2 regions of the Cellulomonas sp. plas2 genome follow, and region 1 is predicted to be linked to the other one. Evidence: riboswitches for the same ligand, from Rfam matches in the RefSeq annotation. Region 1 holds a riboswitch; the other holds the start of a gene.
What was found. A riboswitch is a leader RNA that binds a small molecule or an ion and turns the genes downstream of it on or off. The one in region 1 is predicted to bind S-adenosylmethionine.
Positions count from the first base shown of each region.

Region 1 (3,393 bases):
CGGCAGCGGCACCGACCGCAGCCGCACGACACGCGCCCCGTGCACCCGGGCGGGTGGTTCGCCGGGCGCGAGCACGAGCGCTGGGTGGCCGTGCCGCGACAGCTCGTCGAGCACGCGGACCACCGACCGGCTGACGCCGTTGACGTGCGGCAGGAAGGACTCGGTGACGAGGGCGACGCGCACGGTCCCACCTCACCGGACGCCGGCGACGCCCGGACGACGCACGAACGACGAACGGGCGACGTCACGGTGTCGGTCAGCCGTCGGTCGGCCGTCGGTCAGTCGTCGGTCAGCCGTCCACTCAGATGCCGCTCGCGCCCGGTCCGCTCGCCGGCCCGGGCGGCGCCCCTCAGGGGAGCGCGGGTCCGCAGGCCGCCGCCGTCGCGGCGATCGCGGCGACGCCGTCGAGCGCGGGCGCCGGCCGGGGGTCGTCGGCCACCGTCCAGCAGCCGTCGACGACGGCGTACCGCGCCCCTGCCCCCACCGCGAGGAACGTGCGCAGGCCCGCGAGCAGGTGCTCCACGTCGGCCAGGCTCGAGCCGACGCCGACAGACGCGCGCAGCGCACCGCCGCTGGCCCCGAGCCGCGCCAGCAGGGGGTGGGCGCAGAACCGGCCGTCGCGCAGGCCGATCCCGTGCTCGGCGGACAGGTAGGCGGCCACGAGGCCGGGGTCGTGCCCGGGCAGCGTGAACGTCACGACGCCGACCGGGTCCTCGGCGTCGGGCCACAGCCGGGCGACCTGCACGCCGTCGAGGGCCTCCAGCCCGGCGACGAGCGCGTCGCGCAGCGCCGTCTCGTGCGCGTGCAGCGCGCCGGCGGGGAGCCCGGCCAGCGTCGTGCAGGCCTGCGCCAGGGCGACGGCGCCCAGGACGTTGGGGGACCCGGCCTCGTGCCGCGCGGGGGCCGGGTGCCACGTGGCGCCGTCGGTGCGCACGTCGCGCACCGCGCCGCCGCCGGCCAGGTACGGCCGACCCGCGTCGAGCCAGTCCCGGCGCCCGACGATCGCGCCCGCCCCGAACGGCGCGTACATCTTGTGCCCGGACAGGACCACCCAGTCGACGTCCGTCTCCGCCAGCGACACCGAGCGGTGCGGGACGAGCTGGGCGCCGTCGACGACGACGCGCGTGCCCGCGGCGTGCGCCAGGCGGACGACCTCGGGCAGCGGCAGGGACTCGCCCGTGACGTTGGACGCACCTGTGACGGCCAGCAGCGCGTACGGCGTGCGCGCCAGCTCGGCCCGCAGGGCGACGAGCGTCTCGGCGACGGTGGCCTCGGCCGGCAGGACGGACCCGGTGGGCCGGCCGTCGGTGCCGTCGCCGCTGATCCACGTGAGCAGGTTCGCGTGGTGCTCGAGGTCGAGCACGAGCACCCGGCCGCCGGCGGGGACGCAGCCGGCCAGGAGGTTCAACGAGTCCGTGGTGTTGCGGGTGATGACGGCGACGTCGTCGGGCCGGGCGCCGACGAACGCGGCGATCGTCCGGCGCGACTCCTCGTAGAGGGCGGTCGACAGCTGGGACAGGTAGCCCGCGCCGCGGTGGACGGACGCGTAGTGCGGCAGCACCTCCGTCACGCGGGCGGCCACGGCCTCGAGCGCGGGCGTCGAGGCCGCATTGTCGAGGTTCGTGTACGCACGCGTGGTCCCGTCGAGCAGCGGAACGGGCGTCCGCGCGCCGACGAGCGGCAGGAGCGGGGCGGCGCCAGGACAGGCGTCGCCGGCGGGGACGGGGGCGGGGCGGTGCTGCGTCGCGACCGTCGTCGACATGGGGGCCTCCTGCTGCCGGGGGCAGGGCCGACCCGGCCCGCCCGCGCTTGCCGTCCGCCGGTCGGCGGCACGGCCGTGTCGTCACCCGGGGCACCCCACCGCGGCGGGAGGGTTGCCGGCCAGCGAGCCGGGGCTTCGCGCTGGCGCTCATGACCTCGCCGGAATGATCGGCAGCGGCGCACGCGGGCGTCAACGCGCGTCCGGCATGCGGGACGCCCGTCTCACGTCCGCGACGCCAGGCCGTACGCTGCGACGACCATCCAGAGCGGCCGAGAGATCTGGCTCGACAACGCCGCAGCAACCCGGCTCGACCCCGCCCGTCCCCGGACAGGTGCAGGTCGGCGCAGCAGGGTGCTTCCGCCAGGACCGATGGAGGAGCGATGAGCAGCACGCCCGACAGGCCCTACGCCGGGGACGTCACCCCGCAGGAGGCTTGGCAGACCCTGCAGGACGACCCGCGCGCGGTGCTCGTCGACGTCCGCACGGACGCCGAGTGGCGCTACGTGGGCATCCCGGACACCTCCGCCCTCGGCCCGGACGGCCCGCGGCGCACGGCGCTCGTCGAGTGGGTGTCCTACCCGTCCGGCCAGGCGAACCCGCACTTCGTCGAGCAGCTGCGGGCGGCGCTGGGCGACGACGCGGCCGGCGGTGACGGAACCGACGCGGCCGATGCGGGCGCCGGCGCTTCGGACCGGCCCCTGCTCTTCCTGTGCCGCAGCGGCGTCCGGTCGGTCGCGGCGGCGACGGCGGCGACGAGGGCCGGCCTCGGCCGGGCGCTGAACGTCCTCGAGGGGTTCGAGGGCGACGTGGGCCCGGACGCGCACCGCGGGCACGCCGGGTGGCGCGCCGCCGGCCTGCCGTGGCGGCAGGCGTGAGCGGCCCCGGGCCCCGGCACTGGCACGAGGGGCTCCCGCGCGAGGAGCTCGGGCCGGGCACGCTGGCGGTCCGCGGCGGCGGGGTGCGCACGCCGTTCGGGGAGACCTCCGAGGCCCTGTTCCTCACGCAGGGCTACGTCTACGACTCCGCCGCCCAGGCCGAGGCCGCCTTCGCGGGCGAGGCCGACCGCTTCATGTACTCCCGGTACGCCAACCCCACCGTGGCGACGTTCGAGGAGCGGCTGCGGCTGCTGGACGGCGCCGAGGCCTGCTACGCCACCGGCACCGGCATGTCCGCCGTGTTCACCGCGCTCGCGGCGCTCGTCCGGTCCGGGTCACGCGTCGTCGCGGCGCGGGCGCTGTTCGGCTCGTCCGTCGTCATCTTCGACGAGCTGCTGGCGAAGTGGGGCGTGCGCACGGACTACGTGGACGGGCACGTGCTGGAGCAGTGGGAGGCGGCGCTGGCCACGCCGGCGGACGTCGTGTTCTTCGAGACCCCGTCGAACCCCATGCAGGACATGGTCGACATCGCCGCCGTGAGCGCGCTGGCCCACGCCGCGGGCGCGACCGTCGTCGTGGACAACGTCTTCGCGACGCCGGTGCTGTCCCGGCCGCTGGACCTCGGCGCGGACGTCACCGTCTACTCGGCGACGAAGCACATGGACGGCCAGGGGCGGGTGCTCGGCGGGGCGATCCTCGGCCGGGACGACTACGTGCACGGGCCGGTCGAGACCTTCATCCGCCACACCGGCCCCT
Region 1 is NZ_CM170155.1:1,219,747-1,223,139, forward strand. It holds gene AC2TDM_RS05510 (glycosyltransferase family 4 protein) at 1-183, opposite strand, end outside; gene AC2TDM_RS05515 (aminotransferase class V-fold PLP-dependent enzyme) at 350-1,762, opposite strand; SAM riboswitch class IV at 1,801-1,917, opposite strand; gene AC2TDM_RS05520 (rhodanese-like domain-containing protein) at 2,143-2,637, shown strand; gene AC2TDM_RS05525 (O-succinylhomoserine sulfhydrylase) at 2,634-3,393, shown strand, end outside.

Region 2 (3,393 bases), 1.1 Mb from region 1:
TGGACCGCCTACGACGGGACGCACCACCACCTGTTCTTCCTCCGGGCCTCCCGCGCCCTCCTCGAGCCCGACCGGCGGCACCTGCGCGCCTCCATCGGGCACGCCCGCTCGACCGACCTGCGCTCCTGGGAGCTGCTGCCCGACGCCCTGGTGGCGGCGGACCCCGACGCGTGGGACGACCAGGCGACGTGGACCGGGTCCGTCGTCCGCGCCGACGACGGGTCGTGGCGGATGTTCTACACAGGCGTGTCCCGCGCCGACCGCGGGCTGGTCCAGCGGATCGGGGTCGCGCGCTCCGACGACCTCGTCGTCTGGGAGCGCCTGCCCGGTCCGGTGACGTCGGCCGACCCGCGCTGGTACGAGACGCTGGACCAGGGCACCTGGTTCGACGAGGCCTGGCGCGACCCGTGGGTGCTGCGCGACCCGGACGGCGACGGCTGGCACATGCTGGTCACCGCCCGGGTGCGAACCGGGGACCCGATCGGCCGCAGCGTCGTCGGCCACGCCCGCAGCCAGGACCTCGAGCACTGGGAGGTCGGACCGCCGCTCACCTCGCCGGCCGGCTTCGGCCAGCTCGAGGTCACGCAGGTCGAGGTCGTCGACGGGCTGCCCGTGCTCATCTTCTGCTGCTGGTCGGAGCACCTGTCGCCCGAGCGGCGCCAGGAGTGGACCGGCGGCGGCATGTGGGTGGTCCCCGGGGAGTCGCTGCTCGGGCCGTGGGACTTCTCCCGCGCGCACACGTTCGACCACCCGTCGCTGTACGCCGCCCGACTGGTGCAGGACCCGGTCCTCGGGTGGTCCCTGATCGGCTTCCGGGACACCGAGGACGGGCAGTTCGTCGGGGAGATCACCGACCCGCTGCCGGTCGTGCGGGTGGGCGACAGGCTCCAGCTCGCCTGAGCGGTGCCGGTACACCCGGGGACGGCTCGCCGAGCCGTCCCCGGGCCCGTCCTCGACGCCGCCGTCCACACCCGCGCCCGGGCGCTGCGGCCGTGTCCCCGTGCTCCGGCAGGATCACCGGCATGACCAGCGACACGACCGGTGCGATGACCGGTGCGATGACCGGTGCGATGACCGGTGCGATGACCGGTGCGGTGACCGGCCGCTGCTTCGGCGACGGCGACCCGCTCTACGAGGAGTACCACGACACGGAGTGGGGCGTGCCCGTCCACGGGGACCGGGCGCTCTTCGAGCGCATCGCGCTGGAGGGCTTCCAGTCGGGGCTGTCGTGGATCACCGTGCTGCGCAAACGGCCCGCCTTCCGCCGGGGCTTCGCGGACTTCGAACCCGCGGCGGTGGCGGCGTTCGACGAGGCCGACGTCGCCCGGCTGCTCACCGACGCGGGCATCGTCCGCAATCGTCTGAAGATCGAGGCGACGGTCGCCAACGCGCGGGCGGTCGTCGCGCTGCAGGACGCGGGCCGGTCGCTCGACGAGGTCGTCTGGTCCCACGCGCCGGCGGACGACGAGGGCGGTGCGCGGCCACGGCCCACCAGCTGGGCCGACGTACCCGCCCGCACCCCGGCGTCCGCCGCCCTCGCGAAGGAGCTCAAGGGCCTCGGCTTCCGGTTCGTCGGGCCGACGACGATGTACGCGACGATGCAGGCGTGCGGGCTCGTCGACGACCACCTCGCGACCTGCCCGGTCGTGACGCGACGCTAGGCCGACCGGTCCGTCCCGGTCCGTCCGGCTCCACGAGACCGATCGTCTCGGCTGGTGGACGGTTCTTGCCCACGCTGCGAGACCTTCCCTAGCCTCACCGCGACCATCCAGAGCGGCCGAGAGACCTGGCTCAGCGACGCCGCAGCAACCCGCCCTCCTCACCGAGGGTGTGGGTGCTTCCGCCAGGACCGATGGAGCCGGACGATGACCGACCGACCTCGCTGTCCCCGCGGCGCCGACGTGTGCCCGCCGGGCCCCGAGCACCTGCCCGCCGTGACCGAGCGCCCCACGCTCTCCTTCGAGCTGTTCCCGCCGCGCACCCCCGCGGCCGAGCCCCGCCTGTGGCAGACCGTGCGCGCGCTCGAGGCGGCCCGCCCCGACTTCGTCTCCGTGACCTACGGCGCTTCGGGGCGCACGCGGGAGACGACGCGGGCGCTGGTGCGGCGGCTGCTGCGCGAGACGTCCCTGACGGCGATCGTCCACCTCACCTGCGTGGGCACCTCGCGCGAGGAGGTGTCCCAGGTCGTGCGCGAGTTCCTCGACGAGGGCGTGCGCGCGTTCCTGGCGCTGCGCGGGGACCCGCCCGCCGACGCCGAGGACTGGCAGCCGCACCCCGACGGCGTCGACACGGCCGCCGACCTCGTGGCGCTGCTGCGCCGCATCGAGGCCGAACGCGTCGCGGTCAGCCCGGCGCAGGCCGTGCGCGCCACCGTGCGCCCGCTGTCGCTGGCCGTCGCCGCGTTCCCGCGGGGCAACCACGCCACCGGCGGCACCCGCGCGCAGGACGTCCAGTCGCTGCTCGCGAAGCAGGAGGCGGGTGCGGACTTCGCCATCACGCAGGTCGTGCACACGGCGGACGACTTCGCGGGCCTCGTCGAGGAGGCGCGGTCCGCCGGGGTGCGCATCCCGATCATCCCGGGCGTCATCCCGCTCACCGACCCCGGGCGCCTGCGCCGCCTCGAGCAGCTCACCGGCGTCCCGGCGCCGGCCGCGCTCGTCGGGCGGCTCGACGCCATCGAGGACCCCGAGCACCGGCACGAGGTCGGCGTGGACGCCACCGCCGAGCTGCTGCGCGGCGTCCTCGACGCCGGCGCCCCCGGCGTGCACGTCTACACGTTCAACCAGCACCGGGGGCCGCTCGACGCCCTCGAGCGCGCAGGCCTGCTCGGCCACGCGCACGACGACGCGCCCGACGAAGCGCCCGGCGAAGCGCCCGGCGACACCCCCGCCGCCGGCGACCGCGTCCCCGCCGCCGTCGGCTGACCGCGCCGCCGTCGACCGCTCGCACGACGACCTGCACGACCCGCACCTCCACGACCCGCACCTCCACGACCCGCACCTCCACGACGTACCGCCCTGACGACCGACCGACCGAAGGCCAGGACCATGACCAGCACCGTCCCGTTCCCCCGCGCGACCGTCCTCGGGTACCCGCGCATCGGCCCGCGCCGCGAGCTCAAGCGCGCGCTGGAGTCCTTCTGGGCCGGCCGCAGCACCGCCGACGAGCTCGAGACCGTCGCCGCCGACCTGCGCCGCCGCACCCGCACCCGCCTGGCCGAGCTGGGCCTGGGCACCGACGACGCCTCGATCCCCAGCGCCTTCTCCTTCTACGACCACGTGCTCGACGCGGCGGTCGTCACCGGGGCGGTGCCCGAGCGCTTCGCGGACCTCGTCGACGCCGACGGCGGCCTCGACCTCGCCGGCTACAGCACGGTGGCACGCGGCCGCGGGG
Region 2 is NZ_CM170155.1:80,600-83,992, reverse strand. It holds gene AC2TDM_RS00400 (glycosyl hydrolase family 32) at 1-900, shown strand, start outside; gene AC2TDM_RS00395 (DNA-3-methyladenine glycosylase I) at 1,071-1,661, shown strand; SAM riboswitch class I at 1,762-1,872, shown strand; gene AC2TDM_RS00390 (methylenetetrahydrofolate reductase) at 1,935-2,924, shown strand; gene metE (5-methyltetrahydropteroyltriglutamate--homocysteine S-methyltransferase) at 3,048-3,393, shown strand, end outside.
Region 2: another riboswitch for S-adenosylmethionine. It lies ahead of AC2TDM_RS00390 (methylenetetrahydrofolate reductase); the one in region 1 lies ahead of AC2TDM_RS05515 (aminotransferase class V-fold PLP-dependent enzyme).